4 regions of the uncultured Phascolarctobacterium sp. genome follow, and region 1 is predicted to be linked to each of the others. Evidence: riboswitches for the same ligand, from Rfam matches in the RefSeq annotation. Region 1 holds a riboswitch; each other region holds the start of a gene.
The links. Region 1 has a riboswitch for cobalamin ahead of Q4G98_RS09725 (TonB-dependent siderophore receptor). Riboswitches for the same ligand answer to the same signal wherever they lie in the genome.
Positions count from the first base shown of each region.

Region 2: linked by a shared signal. The riboswitch ahead of Q4G98_RS02595 (methylmalonyl-CoA mutase family protein) and the one ahead of Q4G98_RS09725 (TonB-dependent siderophore receptor) in region 1 are both predicted to bind cobalamin.
Region 3: linked by a shared signal. The riboswitch ahead of Q4G98_RS00210 (TonB-dependent siderophore receptor) and the one ahead of Q4G98_RS09725 (TonB-dependent siderophore receptor) in region 1 are both predicted to bind cobalamin.
Region 4: linked by a shared signal. The riboswitch ahead of Q4G98_RS07100 (TonB-dependent siderophore receptor) and the one ahead of Q4G98_RS09725 (TonB-dependent siderophore receptor) in region 1 are both predicted to bind cobalamin.

Region 1 covers NZ_CATWDQ010000014.1:5,055-10,220, reverse strand. The annotation lists gene Q4G98_RS09725 (TonB-dependent siderophore receptor) at 1-1,196, opposite strand, end outside; cobalamin riboswitch at 1,360-1,531, opposite strand; gene Q4G98_RS09720 (ABC transporter ATP-binding protein) at 1,943-2,614, opposite strand; gene Q4G98_RS09715 (ABC transporter ATP-binding protein) at 2,607-3,386, opposite strand; gene Q4G98_RS09710 (hypothetical protein) at 3,364-3,525, shown strand; gene Q4G98_RS09705 (ABC transporter permease) at 3,528-4,352, opposite strand; gene Q4G98_RS09700 (ABC transporter permease) at 4,349-5,166, opposite strand, start outside.
Region 2 covers NZ_CATWDQ010000002.1:203,006-208,171, reverse strand. The annotation lists gene scpA (methylmalonyl-CoA mutase) at 1-134, opposite strand, end outside; gene Q4G98_RS02595 (methylmalonyl-CoA mutase family protein) at 137-2,326, opposite strand; cobalamin riboswitch at 2,813-2,989, opposite strand; gene Q4G98_RS02590 (AbrB family transcriptional regulator) at 3,121-4,152, opposite strand; gene yihA (ribosome biogenesis GTP-binding protein YihA/YsxC) at 4,164-4,802, opposite strand; gene lon (endopeptidase La) at 4,804-5,166, opposite strand, start outside.
Region 3 covers NZ_CATWDQ010000001.1:52,989-58,154, forward strand. The annotation lists gene cobN (cobaltochelatase subunit CobN) at 1-1,043, shown strand, start outside; gene Q4G98_RS00205 (MerR family transcriptional regulator) at 1,077-1,919, opposite strand; cobalamin riboswitch at 2,071-2,244, shown strand; gene Q4G98_RS00210 (TonB-dependent siderophore receptor) at 2,532-4,289, shown strand; gene Q4G98_RS00215 (TonB-dependent siderophore receptor) at 4,464-5,166, shown strand, end outside.
Region 4 covers NZ_CATWDQ010000007.1:58,053-63,218, forward strand. The annotation lists gene Q4G98_RS07090 (hypothetical protein) at 1-598, shown strand, start outside; gene Q4G98_RS07095 (OmpH family outer membrane protein) at 642-1,067, shown strand; cobalamin riboswitch at 1,215-1,392, shown strand; gene Q4G98_RS07100 (TonB-dependent siderophore receptor) at 1,587-3,485, shown strand; gene Q4G98_RS07105 (MerR family transcriptional regulator) at 3,736-4,575, opposite strand; gene Q4G98_RS07110 (TonB-dependent siderophore receptor) at 4,736-5,166, shown strand, end outside.

The sequences.
Region 1 (5,166 bases):
TAGCCCAGCGGCGTGCTGGCGTCGCGGTTGCGCCAGGCTTTGTCGATCGCCAGCGTGGCTTCATGCTTCACAGCGCCAGTCGCAAATTTGCCGGAGGTGCCGATCTGCGCGTAGTAGGCTTTTTGCGGCGTCGCCGACGACTGGTAATTCAGGTCATAGTTGCCGGCGTCGTCTTTGATAGTGAAAGCGCTGTTTTGACCCATGACGTTTTTATTCAGCTTATTGTTGTTCAGGCCGCCGTTAAAGAAGAGCTTCCAGTCATCATTCAGCTTTTGTTCGTGGTTCAAAACCATGAAGTAGCCGTAAGCGCCTTTTTCCATACCGTCAAAGGCGTAATTTTTGCTGCCGTTGATAGTGCTGGGGAAATTTTTGACGTTAGGGCCGATCTTGAACCAGCGCATACCGTTTTTAATATCAATATCCCTGTACCCGGCCAAAAAGTTGGTAGTGCTTCTGTCATCGCGGTGGTCAAGGTTCATATAGATGCCTTTGGCTTTGATGTCGGTTTTATCAACAGAGGTTTCGCCGTTCAAAAGCTCGGTGTTGATCCGCAGTCCCCAGGCTTTGTCTTTGCCGAAGCGGCTGCCAAGATCCAGGTATTCGCCGAAGGAACCTTTGCCGGAAAAAGTTTGTTTGTAGCGGAACAGCGGCTGCTCGCCTGCTTTTTTGGAGATCAGGTTGATAATGCCGCCAGCAGTCGAGGATTCGTACTGGACGCCGCTGCCGCTGATACCGGTATTGGGGCCGGCGGTGACGTCGACCCTTTCAAAGGCCGCCATCGGCACGTTGAACTGCGTCAGCATCCCATGGACGCCATTGACGTACATACTGGTGCCGTTGGCCCGGAAGCCGCGGATAGTAAAATCGTTGTGCAAAACGCTGCCGGCCTGCCTGATAGCGGGGACGCCGACTAAAATATTATCTAAGGGCTGCGTCGGCCCGCCAAAAAGATCTAAAGTTTTGGCTGAGATATTTGTCTGGCTGAAAGGAACTTCCATAATACTTTTATCGCCTAAAATACCGATGCTGCCTTTGGTTTTGACAAAGCCGCCGGGCAGGGCATCTCTGTCGGCTTCGACGATGACTTCGTCCAGATCGTGCGTCAGTGTTTCTTCCGCACCGGCCGGCAGTACAAAGCCGACACTGGCAATGGCGCACAGCACGGCCATTGTCAAAAATTTTTGCTTCCCATTCATCTTGTTCAACACTTCCTTTTAGTTTTTTATCTGTAATTGTGTTGACCGAGCTGTCCGAGTTTCGCGTGTCAAAACAATCAAGAGCAAAAAAAGACGCTTTTCTGCGCCTAAAGGCAGAAAAGCGTAAAACGACTTACAACTCTCTGGCCTGTCGTTCGCAGGATGGAGCAGACTATGATCAGGCAGTTCTTCTGGCTCTGCGTCATCGCTTGCCTCGCCTTCCCGGTTTCCCAGTGGCATCGTGAGGTTTGCTCGGCATTACAGCGGCGGGACCGCATCGGTATTGCACCGATTTCTCTGTTAGGCAATAATGCACCTGATCACTTATATTAGATTAAATAGAAATTTATAAGCTGTTGAAAATTTAAATTACGTGATGTATTATAGCATTCGTCACATTCCTTAGCAAGTAAAAGTTTTTAATAAGAATGTTATAACAACTTTAAAGCAATATATATAAGCATAAAAGAAATTAAAGCTGGCGCTGGTTTTGCTGCTGCTGCTTGCTTAGTGCATAACAGCATGGTTTTTTAAGAAACGTAGAGCATATATCCTATTGGGAATAAATACTTGCCTGTCTGATGAAAATATTAAACTTTCGCTTTGTATTATAGCATTTTGCCCCCCCCCCGCAAGCAAAAGTTTTCTGTAGACGCATAATTTGAAAAATTAACAGTTAAAGGGCAAAAAAATACAGCGTCCGGGTTGACCGGACACTGTGGTAAAATTGTTAGGTGATATATTTGTCAAACGAGTTTGCCGCCGCGCATTTGCAGCTGACGGTCACACATATAACGGATCACATCGTGATCGTGGGAGATAAAAAGAAAGGCCATCTGCTGCTGTTGTCGGATACTTTTTAACAAATGCAGGATCTGCGCCTGCACGGAAATATCCAGCATCGAGGTCGGCTCGTCTAAAATCAGCAGCTGCGGTTTGAGCAAAAGTGCCCGGGCGATGCTCAGGCGCTGTACTTCGCCGCCGCTGACCTGATGCGGATAACGGTCCAGCAGTGCTGGTGACAGCTTGACTGTTGACAGGGCAGATTCAATGATCTCGCTGTTGTCAGGCAGCCCGAAGATCTGCAGTGGTTCACGCAGGCTGGCGCCTAACTTCAGCAGCGGGTCAAAAAAGCTTTCTGGCCGCTGCGAGATAAACTGTACCTGCTGGCGAAAGGGTTTCAGCTGTGCCTGTGACAGCGTGGTCAGGTCCTGCGACCGGAAGATGATCCGCCCGCTGTCTGCCGGCAGCAGCCGCAGCAGGATTCGTGCCAGCGTGCTTTTGCCGCAGCCGCTGGGGCCCATCAGTCCCAGCGCTTCGCCGGACTGGATCGTAAGGCTGCAGTTTCGCAAAACGTCGTAGTGCTTGCCGCTGCTGCGGTCCCAATATTTTTTGGAAATGTCTACAGCTTCAAGCATAGAGGAAGCACCTCACTTTCGCAGTGCCGCTGTCATAGACCGGCGGCACTGCCTGCAGGCAGCGTTCATGGCAGCTGGCGCAGCGCGGCGCAAACCGGCAGCCGGGCAGTTCCTCCTGCGGTAACGGCGGCAGTCCCGGCAAGGGCTGAAAGCCGTTTTCCGGCAGGGCGGCCAGAAAGGCCTGCGTATAGGGATGCCGCGGGTCTGTGAGGACCTGAGGGCCGTATTCGACGATCTGTCCGGCATACATCACGGCGATGTTGGCACAGATAGAGCGTGCCAGCTGCAGGTCGTGGGTGATGATGAGCATACCCAGCTGCTGGCCGGTTTTTATTTTCTGCAGATTTTCATAAACAACGCCGCAGGCTGTTTCGTCCAGTCCTTTGGTCGGTTCATCGGCCAAAAGCCAGTTGGGAGAGCAGCAAATGCTCATGGCACACAGTACGCGTTGCAGCATACCTCCCGAAAGTTCGTGCGGATAGGCGGCAAGCACGCGTGCGGCGTCAGGTAGTCCGAAGAAGTCCAGCAGCTGTTGTTTGCGCTGATCGGTTTTATCCCTGATCCCGGCGGTCTGCAGAATGTCGTCAAACTGTCTGCCGATACGGCGCAGCGGGTTGAGAGAGTCGCCGGGATTTTGAGGTATGAGGGCGATTTGCTGACCGTAAAAACCGGGCAGGGCAGTGTTGTCTGCCAGAATATCCGTGCCGCGGTAAAAGATGCTGCCGCTGCGGGTGACATAATCAGGCAGGATGCCTAAGACTGCCTGCCCCAAAATCGCCGATGATCCCGGTGATCTGGCCGTGGCGGAAACAGATGTCGACGCCGTCGACGGCCCTAACCAGGCCGCCGGGAACGGGAAAGTGCACGTACAGCTGCTGCAGCGTCAGGTCAAGCGTGGCTGTGGAGTTTAAAGTTACCATTTGCGCACCTCGCTAAAGCGTACATCCAGCCTGTCACGCAGAAATTCGCCCAGATTGTTGATGGCATAGATCAGGAAAAAGATGCAGGCGCCGGGAATCAAAATCAGATGCGGCGAACTGCGGTAATATAAAACGGCGTCGCTGACCATCACGCTCCAGTCAGGCGTCGGCGGCTGTACGCCCAGGCCGAGAAAGCTGAGTCCGGCGATAGAGAGGATGCCGCGGCCTACCCTGATCGTGAAGAGGATCAGCAGCTTGTTGACGATATTGGGAATGATGTGGCGCAGCAGCAGCCGTCGGTCGCCGCAGCCCAGACAACGCAGCCCTTCGATGAAAGGCTCTTCTTTAAGCTGCATCACTTCGGCGCGCACGATGCGGGAAAAACCGGCCCAGGAGGTGATGACCAGCGCCAGCACCAGACTTTTGATGCTGGGACCGAAAATGCCGGCGATAGCGATCATAAAGCAGCTGCCGGGGATACCCTGAAAAATATTGCTCAGGATCGTGAAGAAAAGATCCAGCTTGCCGCCGTAAAAACCACAGCAAAGACCGATCACAAGTCCGACGCCAAGCGAAAGGACCGCAGAGGCCAGTGACAGCAGGATCGAGGCCCGGCCGCCGTAAAGGATGCGGCTGAACATATCGCGCCCCAGTGCGTCCGTACCAAAAAAATGCTGCCAGGAGGGCGGCTGCAGCCGGCTTGCCATATCCGGCTCAAAGGGATTGTGAGTTACCAGGAGCGGGGCCAGCAGGCTGGTGCCGATGATGAGCAGCAGGAGGCCGGCGGCGCAGTAAAATTGCAGGTTTGATTTTTTCATGACCGCTCACCCAGCTTTACCTTGGGATTGAGATAGGCGATCAGCAGATCGACCGCCACCATTACCAGGATCAGAGTGCAGCCGCTGACCAGAACGTAAGCCTGCAGCACCGGGTAATCACGGTAACGGATCGCTTCCAGCGCCATGCTGCTGATACCGGGGATCGCAAAAATACTTTCGGCGATCACGGAGCCACCCAGAACGCTGGCAAAATAATTGCCCAGCAGGGCGATAACGGGGATGATGGCATTAGGCAGGGCATAGCGGGTGAGCAGATTGACCTTGCTGATGCCGCGTGCTTTGGCTACCAGAAAATACTGCCGGCCGAATTCGGTCAGCAGAGCGCCGCGCATAAAGCGGCAGACTGTGGCCAGCGTGGCAAAGGCCAGAACGAAGGCCGGCAGCAGAAAATATTTCAGGCTGCCGGTGCCGCTGGTAGGCAGCCAGCGCAGCTGCTCGCTGAAAACAAGGATCAGGACCAGCGCCAGCCAGAAGCCGGGGATCGAGAGCATGATATTAGTCAGGCTTTTGACGAAATTATCAAAAAAACTGCCGCGGTAAACAGCGCAGACGCTGCCCAGAAAAATGCCGCCTACACCGGCCATTACAAGTGCCAGCACGGCCAGTTCCAGCGTTACGGGCAGACGCTGCATGATCTCGGCGGCGATGTCGCGTCCGGTGATATAACTGGTGCCCAGGTCGCCCTGCAGAACGCCCAGCAGCCACAGACCGTAGCGCAGCCACAGCGGTTTATCAAGGCCCAGCTCGGTACGCATGGCCGCTATTTGTTCTTCTGTGGGGGCATACAGTCCGT
Region 2 (5,166 bases), on a different contig from region 1:
GTACGGTAAAAATTTTCTTCAAAGGATTTACCGGTTTCAGCTTTTAATTTTTCCTTCCAGGCGGCAAACTCGGCGTCGCCTTGTGTTGGTGCCTGCTGAAAGGGAATTTGACTAAAATCAGGAATTCTGGACATTATCAGAACATCCCCCTTTCTTTTTGCATACGGAGCAGGGTTTCATAGCAGTTGGATTTAACGCTGATGTAATCATCCATACCTGCGGCATCACAGATTTCTTTCAGTTCTGCACTGGGAGCGCCCGCCAAAAAGACCTTCATAGCCGGATTAACTGCTTTGATGGCTTTGGTAACAGCCGGGGCAAGTTCCGGATAAGTAGCGTCTGTAGAGCAGACTATGGTAGCATCGGCACCGGACTCAAGAGCAGCTTTGACAGCTTCTTCTACAGTCGGGAACCCATTATTGGTCATGACTTCAAAGGCTGCGACCTGCATAAAAGAGGTAACAAAGTCGGCACGTGCTTTATGCTGCGGGATCGGACCCATGTTGGCCAGGAAAATTTTAACATTTTCGCCGGTTTTAGCAACAAAGCTTTCTGTGCGCATGCGCAGTTCTTCATAGCGTTCAGTCCAGCGGTGCGGAGCGATAGCTTCCACTTTTTCGCCCTGAGCGCTGCCGGTAAGGGCTGCTGAGATCTCGCCCATCGTCGCGCCAGCCAGCAATGCTTTTTCAGCATCAGCGATCAAGGAACCCAGTTCACTGGCATCACGTTTGCCAAGATCGCTGAGTACAGCTTCAACATAAGCGTTATCACGTACTTTGACGTTGACTTCCAAATCAGTTTTACGTGCTTTCAGGATTCCAGCGAAATCTACTTCAGGCACTTCCAAAAGTTCTTCGGTCATGTTAGGATACATGTTATTGCCAACCGCACGGTCTTTTCTGGTGGCGAGGTTTTTGAAACGGTCTTCCAGAATCTCTTTGATCGCAGCCTGTACTTTACCGCTTTCAAGTGCTGCCAGCAAGCCGCCATGGCTTTCGATCTCCTGGAATTTAGCCCAGGTTTTTTCCGTAAATTCTTCGGTCAGGGGTTCGATATACCAGCTGCCGCCGGAAGGATCGATCGGCTGAATAAAGTTGAATTCATGCTGCTCCATGATCTGGATATTACGGGCAATACGGCGTGAGAACACGTCGCTGGGGCGGATGCAATGGTCAAAGGGTTTGACATACATGCCGTCCATACCGCCGACAACGGCGGAGAAGGATTGAGTAGCCGCACGCAGCAGGTTTACATAAGGATCGTATTTAGTCTGGCAGAAGGTGGAAGTGCTGACATAAAGATTGATCTTTTGTGCTTCTTCGTCACCGCCGCAGCTTTTAACGATTTGTGCCCAAACCATTTTCAGGCTGCGCAGTTTGGCGATCTCCATAAAGAAATTGGCGCCGATGCTGAAATGGAAACGCAGGTGGCGGCAGAAGGCGTTGATGTCGATGCCGCGGCGTTCCATAGCGCGCATATAGGTTACTGCTTCGTTCATGGCGTAGGCTACTTCCTGAATGTCGTTAGCGCCGCCGTTGTGATAAACATCGGTATTGACTACTACTGTTCTCAGCTGCGGAGCATTTTTTTCAGCCCAGGCAATGCTGTGTGCCATTTCGTCATAATATTCGTCCAATGGACGAACTAATGCGCCATCCAAAGCAAGTTCCCCAATAGGATCGGCGGTGATAGCGCCATGCAGTTTGGTAAGGGGCAGGCTTTTTTTATCGCAGGCAGCAGCAACAGCTGCCAAAAGAGCGATATTGGAAGCGCCGGCGTAAATGTCGATCTCAAATTTTTCCAGATCGACGCCGTCGAGCAGTTTTTCTACGTCTGCCGCGGTAGCCAGGGAAACGCCGATGTCGGCAACGTCTTTTTCTTCTGCTTTGTCAGGGTCGCAGCCTTTACGGGTCGCGGTGTCTAAAGCGACGCTGGCAGCGGTGGTTCCTTTCAAGAGTTCGTATTTGACCATTTCATTGGCTTCGGCAGGAGTTTTGCCATCACATTCCTGGGCTATCGTCCAGACTTTATGGATGTACCCGCCGGCATTGGCACCACGCAGGTTGCTTTCCATACCGGGATAGGTTTTATTGTGGGTGATCTTTTCCTGATCCTCTAATCTGTAAATGGGATTCAGGGTGATGCCCTCATAAGTTTTGGTAAACATACTTTTTTCAAAAGAACCGCCTTTAAGAGCAGTAACTACTTCTTGCTTCCATTCCTCATAGGACGGCGGCGTAAATTCATCAAATGTCACTGGAGAAAAAGCTGTTTCTGAAGCTTCTTCCTTGTGAAGCTCTGCTGTAAGGTTTTTATCTTGTTCCATATACGGCATCCTTTCATTGATTATTTTCTGTGCCGGGGCAGTAAAACCATTCACCTCCTGTATTTTGCTTACTTACGTATCGCAGAGTGGTTCGAGTATCTCCTACCTAAACTGCATCTGTTAAGTGTCTCTTTTCCTAAAAAAATAAACCACCACTGTTTTTGTGATGGTTATTTTGCCGCGCACCCCTACGCAGGCAAAGGAAAAGAAGGTTCTTATACAAAAGAACTTGAGAATGGCAATAAACCTGACAGGGTGTTCCAGTCCTGTCACAAATAAATATATCCACTGATGGCTGACCTTAATCCCGAGGTCTAGCCATCACACTTCGACCTCAATGCGCGCGTAGGGCGCAGAAAAACAGAAAACCGTTTTCTTAAAATAATATTAAGAAAAACGGTCAGAAATTCATAGCAAAAGATTCGCACTTCGTATTTACCCAAAATACGAACTCTGCAGCATCTCCTCCCCGTCTCTCGCAGGTCAATCAGCGATGGTGGCTAAGGCAGTTCTTCTGACTCCGATTCACAGCTTCCTTCACCTTCCCAGTATTGCTACCAGTGGTATCTGAAGTTCGCTCCTCGTTACAGCGGCGGGACCGCGTCGGGATTACACCGACTTCTCTATTAAGCTCCGTAGAGCACCTTTAGCTTCCAATATTCATTTGATGTCTTAATTATATTTATTACTATTTCTTTTGTCAAGCCTTTTGGTAGATTTTTTTATCTATCATCTGCCATAAATAGTAAGGCCTCATACCCTGCTGCAATATACTGCAGGGTATGAGGCCGCTTTTATCCAGTTATTTTATTTTTAAAATACAGGTTAATGCCTAAGGGAACACAGATATTTAAAAACAGCAGCCGCACCAGCTGATAGGTGAGAATGATCGAAACATCTTCGCCCATACTCATGCCTGCCAGGCACATTTCCGCAATGCCGCCCGGAGCCATGGCCAGGAAGGCCGTGATCAGCGAAAAGCCATAACGATCCGACAGGGACCAGGCCACAACGACACTGACACCGATCATCAAAACAATGCCGCAAAAAATATACGGCATCAATTCTCTGGTGGCAGAAAGTTTTTTGGGCTCCAACATAACGCCCATATACAGGCCGATACTGACCTGTGCCGCCATCATCAGCAGATCAGGCACAGGCTGCAGGCTGCCCAAAAAGTACGAGCCGGCCGCGGTCGCCAGGATCGGTCCCAGCAAACGCGGGGTCGGTACATTGAACTTTGTGGCGAGAAAAGCGCCTAAAAAAGACAGCGGCAGCATGATCAGCCAATTGATTCCGCCAGTGGCCGCTACAGTGACGCCGCCCTGGATCACCTGGGCCCCCAGCCCATGGATCACCAGAAATGGCACGGCTACGATGACGCCTACCAGACGCAGGGTCTGCATGACGACAACGACATTGGCGTCGGCCCGCGGGTCGTCTTCTGACATCAGCATCATCTGCGTCAGTCCGCCAGGCATGATGCCCATGACGCAGCTGATCAGGTTGGCAGACGTATGCCGGGCAGTCCACCAGGCTATGACAACCGCAACGGCGACGGCGATCAGCGTAGCTTCCAGCACGCCGAAGGTCTGATGGGTCATTTTATCCCAGGTGTCAGCCGTAAAGTTACGGCCGATACCATAGCCGGCAACAAGCAGAGCCACTTCGCGCCAGTTTTTGGGCCAGGTGACAGACGAGCCTGCTACTTTACAGGCTACTGCTGCAAAAATACCGCCTAAAAGGTAGGGTATCGGCAGTTCCATTTTTAAAAACAGTGTTCCCAAACAAGCTGCCATGATAAACAGCAGCAAACGATTCAGCATATTTACCTCACTCAGTAATGGCCTTCCAATGCTGTCATGATGCGGTTGATGAGTTCACTGCGCATCGTGCTTTGCGTTACAGAATAGGTCATGATACGGCTGTCGTCCAGCCCCAGCTCGCGCTTGAACAGGGCTTTTTGCGCCATGGCCGCATTTTTCGACAATTTATCAGCTTTAGTCAGGATAACCTGTACCTGCAGACCGCAGTCCAACAGCCAGTGATAGCTTTCGATGTCGCTGTCCAAAGGCTTATGCCTGATATCGATCAGCTGGCAGACGAGGCCCAGATTATCAGACCCCGAAAGATATTTACTGATGAAACCGGACCACTTGTCTTTGTTGGTTTTGGCTGTTTTGGCAAAACCGTACCCGGGCAGATCCACTAAATAAAAATCAGCCCGTTCTTCCTGCCCTTCGGCGGTACGTTTAGCCTGCAGGCCATAGAAGTTTATCGTCTGGGTCTTGCCCGGGGTCGAGCTTACCCGAGCCAGACCGTTGCGCCGGCACAGGGAATTGATCAGTGAAGATTTACCAACGTTGGAGCGGCCTATGAAGGCAGCTTCTATCAAAGGCGGGGTTGGGTATTGATCTGCCCGAACGGCAGAAGTAATATATTGGGCATGGATAATATCCCAGATTCCTTTATTCATCTTATTCCTCCAAAGCTAACTGCAGCACCTGGTCCATATGATTGACAGGAATGAATTTTATGGCCGCCCGCACGTTAGCAGGCAGTTCTTCCAGATCCTGCATGTTCTGTTCCGGCAGCAGAATAGTTTTGACGCCGTAGCGGTGCGCCGCCAGCATTTTTTCTTTGATACCGCCTACCGGCAGTACCTTGCCCGACAGTGTGATCTCGCCCGTCATGGCAAGACCGGCTTTGACGCAGCGTTTGGTCAGCGCCGAGACCATAGCCGTTACCATAGTGATGCCGGCCGAAGGGCCGTCTTTGGGGATAGCGCCTTCCGGCAAATGGATATGGATGTCGGTGGTTTCATAAAATTTTTCGTCCAG
Region 3 (5,166 bases), on a different contig from region 1:
ATGGTGTAAGCTTTGCACAATTTCTTTATCTGCTTGGAATCAGGCCGATCTGGCAAAAAGGCATCGGCAGGGTAATTGGACTTGAAGCAATGAGCATTACAGAACTTAAGCGGCCGCGTATTGATGCTACAGCAAGAATTACAGGCATGATGCGCGATAGTATGCCCTGTGTAGTAACATTATTGGATAAAGCGGTTAAATTTGCGGCTAGTCTTGACGAAAATGAAGAAATAAATTATATTCGCAAGCATATGAATGAGGATATAGACTACCTTGCACAGCAGGGAATTACTAAAGAAGAAGCTGAAAAGCAGGCTTTACACCGTATTTTTGGTTGTCCGCCAGGGGGGTATGGCGCGGGCGTAGCATATCTTCTGGAAGAAAAAAATTGGGAAAATATCGATGATTTAGCGCAGGTCTATGTACGTTGGGGCGCTCACGTTTATGGTGACGGTGAAAGCGGGTCCTATATGCCTGAGCTTTTTAAACGCCGTTTAAGCAAGATTGATGCTACTGTTATGGGTATAGATAATAGAGAGATAAATTTACTGAGCGCGGATGATTTTAATTCTTATCATGGCGGATTGATAGCAGGTGTGCGCAGCTGCAGCGGAAAAATGCCAAGAACATACTGTGCAGACAGTACAGATCAAAACCATGTGGTTATTCGTACTATCGAAGCAGAAGTAAAAAGGGTTTTCCGCGGCGAGATCATGAATCCAAAGTTTATCAACGGCATGAAAGAACATGGCTACAAAGGTGCTGCTGATATGGGAAACTATGTCGCACATTGCTATCAGTGGGATGCAACTACTGAAGTTATGGATGACTGGATGTATGAAGAACTGGCAGCAAAATACGCACTTGATCCGCAGATACGTCAGTGGATGGAAGAAGTGAATCCCTGGGCTTTGCATAGGATTGCCGAAGTGCTGCTGGAAGCAGAGCAAAGGCAAATGTGGAATGCCAGAGCTGAAACAAAGCGAGAATTACAGAAATTATTATTAGATATTGAAGGTGAAATGGAAGAAAGAGCTGATTAAATAAAACTGGCTGAGACAACGTCTCAGCCAGTTTTATTTATATTCAACCTGTATAGATATCTGATTGATATATTCATCAGGATTTGAGGTGACCCAGTGATTTTTTAAAGGTGAAACATACAGATCTCCGATGATCTGTAAATCATTTTTTTCAGCAAAACTTTTGAATTTCAGCGCGAGTTCTGGAGCCTGATTATAGAAGGTACCTTTAAAGCGTAAAGTAAGATAAAGACCGGAAGGGCGGGTGATACATGATTTAGCCCTGGAATGCGAAGGACCTACTGCCGAAAAAAATGCACAGGCATCGTTTGTATTAGCTTTATCATTACTGAAAAAATTTTCTTTTTTTATGATCCAACCGATATTTTTTTCTTTGAAGTGCTGTTTGGAAAAAGCTTTTTGATTGTGATGAGCCATGATTTCGATTCGTTTTTTCCCGATCCTGGTTTTACTGAGATCACTTATGAAAAAATATTTTTCTTTTTGAAATTCCAAAGTTAGCTGGTTCAGTCTGCTGCTGCGAGTTTTCTCTAATTGAGCGAAAACCGTATTTAAGCTGTTTTTTATTTTCAGGTTTTTTTCAATTATTTCATCGCATTCACGTTCTTTTTCTATTAAAAGTTTATCAAAGTCATCTATATCCCGATTATCTATGTATGCTTTGATTTTAGAAATTGGAATATCCAGTTTACGTAAATTAACAATAACTTCAAGCGTTAGATATTGTTTTAATGAATAATGCCTGTAGCCGTTTTCTGCAATAAATTCTGGCGTCAGCAGATTCATTTTGTCATAATAAAGCAATGTCTGTTTAGGAATGTTAAAGAGGGTAGCCAGTTCACCGGCAGTAAAAAAGCTTTCAGAATTTTTGTTCATAATAGTAATTGCAACTCCATTAAAATATTTAAATAATATTTAATAAAAATTGAAAAATATGTTGACAATATAGTGACTATATAGTTTATTATATCTTCATGTAAGACATTATATCATATAAGCAGCCAAATAAGTAGTAGAGTCTTTTAATAATTGAAAATTAAAAACAGGTGCGTAAGCTTAATAGAGAAATCGGTATAAGCCGATGCGGTCCCGCCGCTGTAAAGATGAGCCTGCTGCAAATGCCACTGGGGAACCCCCTGGGAAGGTGCGGCAAAGGCGTTGAATCTGAGCCAGAAGAACTGCCTGTTTTAACGAAGTAATATTCCTGCGAGCGATGGGAAGGTTGCGCCTTTGTTTTTTACATTGGTGTTTTTATGCCTTTCTCTGTTTTTAGGAGAAAGGCATTTTTACTTGTTGGATCAATTATTTATGCGGCCATGTGAGATTGGGCATAAATGATTTGTTCTATATAATAAAAAGTTGTGAAAGGAAGTTGAGTATGTTGAAAAAGAGTTTGAGTAAAAGTACACTGATGACGGCACTTATAACTGGGAGTGTCATCTGGGGGGGTACACGGTAGGCCACGCTGCTGAAGAACCACAGCACTTTTTGTTAGATGAAATAGTTGTAACGGCAACTCGTACTCCTGTTGAGGCGTTTAAAGCAAATGCTAATATTAGTGTAATTACAAAAAAAGAAATTGAAGAGAGACATTATCAGGATTTGTCTGAGGCATTGCGTATGGTGCCGGGTGTATACATTGGCAATTATAGTGTAGCTGGCTACGACAACAGCAATAATTTGAAAATTAATGGTGCTGATGAAATAGTAGTTCTTGTCGATGGTGTCAAAATAAACAATGTTAATAACAAAATATCTGCTGTAATGCTAAAAAATCTGGATAACGTAGAACGAATTGAAGTGTTAAAAGGTTCTGCATCTACATTGTACGGATCTGATGCAAAAGGTGGCGTTATTAATATCATTACAGCTAAACCTGAGGGAATAAAAACTAAAATTTCTGCTGAATTAGGAAGCTTTAGTACAGAAAATTATGCTATAAACCATCAGGGAAAAGAAAAAGATTGGTCTTGGGATGCATATGTTAGTAAAAATAGGATTGGTGATTTTAAAGATGGTCGTGGAACAACAACCCCAGCCTATTCAAATGCTACGAGTAGCAGTTTTAAAATAACAAAGAAACTCGGAGAGAAGCATGATTTAACAGCTACTTATGATTCATATAAAGCTGATTATAAATATACTGCATTATGGGAACCAAGTTTAAAACCTGGATCGGTAGATAACAGTAATTATAAATTTATTTTAAACAGTAAATTTGATGATACTACTACAAATCAATTATCTTTTATCAATTTAGATTACGATACGGATTTTAATGCCTATTTGACTAAAGTCAGAACTATGAGAATTTCTGATCAATTTACTAAGAATTTTGATGATAAACATATTCTTTCAGCTGGTTTTGAATATAGCCATGATAAAGTTATTACAGCTGATGGTGTAAAAATGATTAATAAAGCAGTATATATTCAAGATCAATTTAATATTACTGATCAATTAAAATTAACTGCTGGAGTTCGACATGATAAAAATTCTGGTTTTGGTAATCATACAACACCAAGTGTAAATTTAGGATACAACTTTAATAATGATAAAACCAATGTTTATGTAAGCTATAGTGAATATTTTATTCCGCCTACTCCAACACATTTGTATAGTGCTAAATATGGAAATCCAAATATAAAGCCAGAAACAGGTGATACCAAAGAAATTGGTATCAATCACAGATTTGATGATACACTAGTTGCTTCAGCACACATGTTCTGGAGAAATTCAAAAGATCGTATTGGTTATGTAGCGCCCAAATATACTAACGTTGGCGATGAAAAAGCAAGAGGTTGGGATGTACAACTGAGGAAACAGTTTAATAAAAATATTTCTACTTTTGTTGGTTATACTCATACAATAGTGGATGCTACTGCTCAAAGAGCAGCTAATGTGGATGGGTATGTTCCAAAAGGTGCATGGAATTTAGGTGTAGATTATGATGAGGGGAAATTTAGTGCATCATTGTTAGGCAAAGGTATTATTGATAGACCTGGCCCACAGACAGCGGATGCTGTTGATAATTTCTTCCCGGCTACGACATATTGGGTTTGGGATTTAGGGTTGAATTATAAAGTGTCTAAAACGATTAAAGCATATGTAAAAGTTAATAATATTTTTGACAAATTCTATGCAGAACATTCTAATGCTAGATATAACTGGAGTAGTAATCCAGATGAACAATGGTGGAGTGCTCCAGGTCGTAACTTCATTGTAGGTATGGAATATACTTTTTAAGTAACATATATTTAGACCGGAGTATTCGCTCCGGTCTAAATATAAATTTTGTTGATTGTTTTTGTTACTTAAAATGTTTATATAATTGTTAGTCCAGGCACGCGTATGGCCATGAAAGGATGGATGCGCACAGCTTTTGACTATATATTTTGATGAATGAAAGGAAGATGTAAATTGTTAAGTAACAAAAAGAGTTTGGCAAAAGTAGTTTTGATGGGCTTGTTAACAAGTACTAATGTCATCTGGGGGGGTACTGCAGTACGCGCTGAAGAACCACAGCAATTTTTATTAGACGAAATGGTTGTTACGGCTAGTAGAATAGAGCAAAAAGAATTTGATACTCAAGCAGATGTAACGGTTATTACAAGAAAAGATTTGGAAGAAAAACATTATACGGATTTGGGAGATGCGTTAAAAGATGTACCTGGTGTAAATTTGCAGAATTACGGTGCCAGTGGAGAGAACTATACCTCTAATAGATTGTATATTAACGGTTCACCCAATATAGTTGTTCTTATTGATGGTATGCGTTCTAACGTAAATGGTTCTGTATCCAGTGTATTATCTCCATCAGAATTTTCTAATCTAGATACAGTGGAACGCATAGAGGTTTTAAAAGGTTCTGCCTCTACATTATATGGTTCTGATGCAGTTGGTGGCGTCATAAATATTATTACCAGAAAAGATAGTAAACCAGGAATAAAAACTTCTGTTAGCGCTATAGGTGGAAGTTATGGTAAGCAAACCTATAGGTTTATGAATAGAGGCAATCAAGACGGCTTCTATTGGATGGCTTCTGCACAGCAAAATAAAATGAACGATTTTAAAGATGGACGTGGTAATAAAGTCATTCACGGAGTTGATTCGAAAACTTATG
Region 4 (5,166 bases), on a different contig from region 1:
ACTCCCACAGGACGATATATTGCCTTTTAACGAAGCGATGTGCGAAGGTGAAACCTGCGCAGAAATATTTTCAGATGCATTTTATCGTTTAAGAGCTGCTGCCTATGAAGTTCCTTTACAGGAATATCTGCAGAAATCTCCAGGTAACTTTCTGCAAAGCTGCTTGAAGAATTATGATACTCTACATTTGTATTTTGACTATGATATGTTCTGCGCAGTAAATGTAATAACATTGCTTGCCTTTTTAGAACAGGCAGAATATCCGGGGCAGATAAAATTTCAGCTGTTGGAAGCCGATGGGACAGTTAAGGTCCTTGATACGTGGCCTGTGATTTTGGGAAATTATAAAAAATGCTATACCAAAGTCCTGCTTGACCGTCAGCGGTTTGTGACTGGCAATGAACTTTTGGACAAAGGGATAGCGCTGTATCTTGATTATAAGAAAAAGAATAATCGGATTACCAGGTATATCGCAGCTCATGGCTCAGCAGAACAAATGCAGCTGGTGCAGGAGCTGTTGCTGAAGTTTGCTGATTACGGCCTGACGGATATGGCGGCGGCTAAATTTATTGCGGCAGTTCGGGATAAAAAACGGTAATAATAAATTTATTATAAACAAAAATTAAGGAGTGTTGGAAACGATGAAAAAACAAATTATGACCTTTATTTTGACGATTGTCATGGCACTGGGCATTTGCGGCGCTGTATCAGCCGCCGAAGCCGGAAATATGGTAGGTTACGTTAATGTCCAGCAGGTATTTCAAAGCTATCCTGATATTAAAACTACCATGAGCGCTGTTGACCTGGAACGCCAAAAAGCGCAGCAGGAATTTGAAAGCAAGGCGGCCTCTTTAGATGACAGCGGTAAACAGGCCTTAGGCGAAAAACTGTCGCAGCAGGTAGCCAAACGCGAACAGGACCTGATGGGGCCGATCCAGAAAAAAGTTCAGAAAGCTATTGCCACAGTAGCCAAACGTGCCGGCATCAGCAGCGTAGTTGACAGCAGCGCAATGCTGTATGGCGGCAAAGACCTGACCAACGATGTAATTGCTGAAGTGCTGAAATAAAATACAGAATAATCTCAGACCCCGCGCAAGCTTGCTTGCGCGGGGTCTTTTTATGCAACAAAATAGTTGCTGAAAAAGAAAATTAAATAATAAATAAAAATAAAAGATTGCATTGTAAAATTGTTTATAGTATACTTGCAAAATAAATGTATATGGATATTATCAGGTGACACAGGTCTTAATAGAGAAGCTGGGTGTAAAACCCACACGATCCCGTCGCTGTAAAAGTGAGTTCATCCAAAATATGCCACTGGAATTTATCTGGGAAGGCTTGGATGAATGATGAACTTGAGTCAGAAGAACTGCCTGATAATTACTTTACTGCTGCGTGAGACAGTTAGGTAATGTTATCGGCTTCTTTTATTTTGAATCAAGCTGTTTAATGCCTTTTGCCTTAGCGCAGAAGGTATTTTTATTTTGGGTGATTGCAAGTAAAGGCAAATAATGTGCGGTCATAAAGAATGAGTACAGGAAATGTCTTTATTTCAATAATAAAAATGTAGTGAAAGGAAGTTGAGTATGTCAAAAAAGAATTTGAGTAAAAGTGTACTGATGGTAGCACTGATAACTGGCAATGTCATCTGGGGGGGTACTGCAGTACATGCTGAGGAACCAAATCAGGCCTTTACGCTTGACCCAATGATCGTAACTGCTCAAAGAACAGAAACCAGAGACCTGGATACACCGGCAACCACTAATATCATTACTGAACAAAATATCAAAGAAGCCGGCTATAAGAACGTTTTTGACGCTATCGAACATCAAGTAGGCCTAACAAGTACCGGTTACGGCGACGCCGGTCAGGATTTTGGTTTCAGTTCAGGCCGCACCGTTATCCGCGGCTACGACCGTGGCACCCTGATCATGGTAGACGGTATCCCCATGAACCTTAAAAACTATAACTCCTTAGACGGTATCCCCATAGATATGGTACAGCAAATAGAAATCATAAAAGGCGCCGCTGGAACCCTGTATGGCAGCGAAGCTATGGGCGGCGTAGTTAATATTATTACTAAAAAGCCAGGTGGCAAAACTCAGGTCAAAGTAAAAGGCACCGTCGGCAACTATTATAAAGATTACGGCGTTACCTATGCGGGTGAAAAACTTATCGTAACCGCATCTAAAGAATATTCCAACAAGCTTACCCACAGCAACGCTTATCCGGAAGGCTCGTCTACCGACTGGTGGGTAGGCAAAGGACAGAAAAACAGAGCCGGGATCTCCGCCGCACTGACAGATGAGATCGGTTTTACTTTCATCTATCAGGACGGCAATATTACCCGCGGCAGCAATAACGATGCCAAAAAAGTAGGCTCAGTCTATAAAAAATATAATTATCGTTATGACGACAAACGCATTACTACAGGACTGACCTACGATGGCAAATCTAACGGCATCAAAGCCATAGTAGGTTATAACTACCGCCGTACTGAAGGCTACGACTTTACCGCAGCCACACCAGGCCCTGTAAGCTCATCAGCCGATTTATCAAGCTATATCGGTGACGTACAAAAGACCTGGAAACTGGGAAAAAATACCCTTATAACCGGCTACAGCCTAAGACGCGAAAACTATGAAAACCTGGTTACCAAAGCCAATAAAGCCCACAGAACCAGTAACGCCATCTACCTTTCGTATAACAACGTGTTCAGCGATAAATTCAGTGCTACCCTGGGACTGCGCGGCGAAATAATCGACGACCCGGTAAAAAGCGAAAATATACTGAACCCGCAGTTCCAAACTCTGTATAAAATCAACGACAATACCTCGTGGTACATAAACATCGGCAAAGCTTTCCAAATGCCAACAGTAGATTCATACTATGGCAAAAAAGCCGCGGCCGGTACATTAAAGCCCGAAGAAGGCTGGACCTATGAAACAGGTATCAAAAAAATCTACGATAACAAAAGCATCAAGCTTGCAGTCTTCCATATGGATTTTGAAAATAAAATAGGCTGGAGCGATAAAGACCCCGGTACCGGTGAACAGTATGCCATAAACAAAGGCGATTTTAGAAATACCGGTATCGAAGCAGAATTTACCCATAATGTAAATGATAAATGGCGCTATTCTTTGGGAATTGGCTATGGCAACCCCGAAGTAAAAGATCCTTCCGCTGCCAACCCCAAATGGGTGCAGGATGACGGCAGGATAGATGTATCAGCTTCGGTTTTTTATTCTATCAGCAAGCTTACAAGCGGCCTTACATATAAATATTTAGGCGACAGGGAATATTACGGTGGGCATGACGTCCCGTCAAGAAACCGTTTGACCTGGAATACTTCGTATGATTTGACTAAGAATGACAACATAACCCTGACGATGAATAATTTGTTTGACAGGGATAACTATTCTAACAGATATGGTAACCTTGATTTACCATTTAACTGGAAAATAACCTATACCAGAACCTTTTAAAAAAAGCAGCAGGCAGCGCTTAGGCGCCGCCTGCTGCTTTTCGTCTAAGCACTTCTTCACTAAAATTTGCAACCCTGGTATATTTTCAGGACATAACAACACCTCCGGCTGTAGTTTCTATTCTACAACAGGAGGTGTTTTATTTCACTGTCCGTTTTTCGGGGTATAGTCCCCAAATACTCAGAGGTTTTTTACGGCTAAAAACAAGTATAAGCAAAATATAAAAAGTATACAATCATTGTACACCTTATCAAATATATTCTACCTGCAGACAAATCTGGGAAATTTCTTCTTTTGTAGTAGTAGCAGACCAATAATTCCTGATAGGAAATACAAAAATATCACTGCAAGGCTTCAAATGATTCAGTTCAAGGAAATTTTTAATTTTCAATTTGATGTCATCATCAATAAGCCCATAATGGCAATTACAATACAACGAAAGATATAAGCCGGATTTTTTACAGAGAATATCAGCAACAGCATCTATATTACAGTCGTCTATCTGTACAAAGATCCTGTATCTGGATAATTTGCCGCAGTCAAGAAATTCATTCTGGTCTAACGAAAAACCAATAACACAATCCTCTAAAAACTGGGAACGTAAATGCGGCAGCATATACTCTGCAATTTTTAAAATCCGTATTTTAGTGGGTTGGGTTAAAAAAATTTCCTTGCTTTGATAATATAACTGTTCAGGCTCTTCAGACAGCATTATCTGATCAAGGCGTATGTTTTCTATTTTATCCAAACGGGTCAGACGTTTTTCAAGCGCCGCTTCGTATTGCTGCAGCTGCTTTATTTTATATCGATATTCGCTTAATTTTTGACTGTAGATCTGTTTAAGGTCCTGAAGATTTTTATTATGCAGATACGCCATGATGTCTTGAAGCGGAATATCCAGTTTACGCATGGTTATAAGAATTTCTAAAGAAAAATACTGCGATAAAGAATAATAACGATAACCTTTGTCATCGACAAAGGTAGGCGAAAAAATATTATTTTTATCATAATAAAGAAGAATCTGCTTGGAAATGCCAGTTAATTTGGCAAGTTCCCCGGGCGTAAAATAATTTTTTGATATATTTTGCATAAAACCACCTTGACACTATAAGCATTATATACTTTATCATTAGATAAGTAATACAGTAACAAAAGCTAATTAAATAAATTATCAAAAAGAAAAAACGTGCATAATAGTGACTAATATGATTTTACTGTATTACACATTAAATGGCAAGGAGTTAGAGCTGATGATGAAGAAAAGTTTGAGTAAAAGTACACTGATGGTAGCATTGATAAGCGGGAGTGTCATCTGGGGGGGTACAGCATTTGCTGACAAACAACAAAACGAGATAGAACGCTTTGAACTGGACCCTGTGTTAGTTACTGCTACGCGCTATGAAACACGTGACCTTGAGATCCCTGCGGCAACGGAAATATTTGACCAGGAAAAAATTGAACGCTTGGGTGCCAACAATGTCATGGAAGTAGTTAGAAATATACCCGGCTTTACGCTGACTGCTTCGCCTACGGGCAACACATATATTGGTTTTAGAGGCGTATCCAAGGATAATGTTGCTATTTTAGTCAACGGCATTCCGCTCAATCAGGACGGTAACTATGATCTTGAATCCATTTCGACCGACATCATTGACAGGATCGAAGTAGTAAAAGGCGGCTC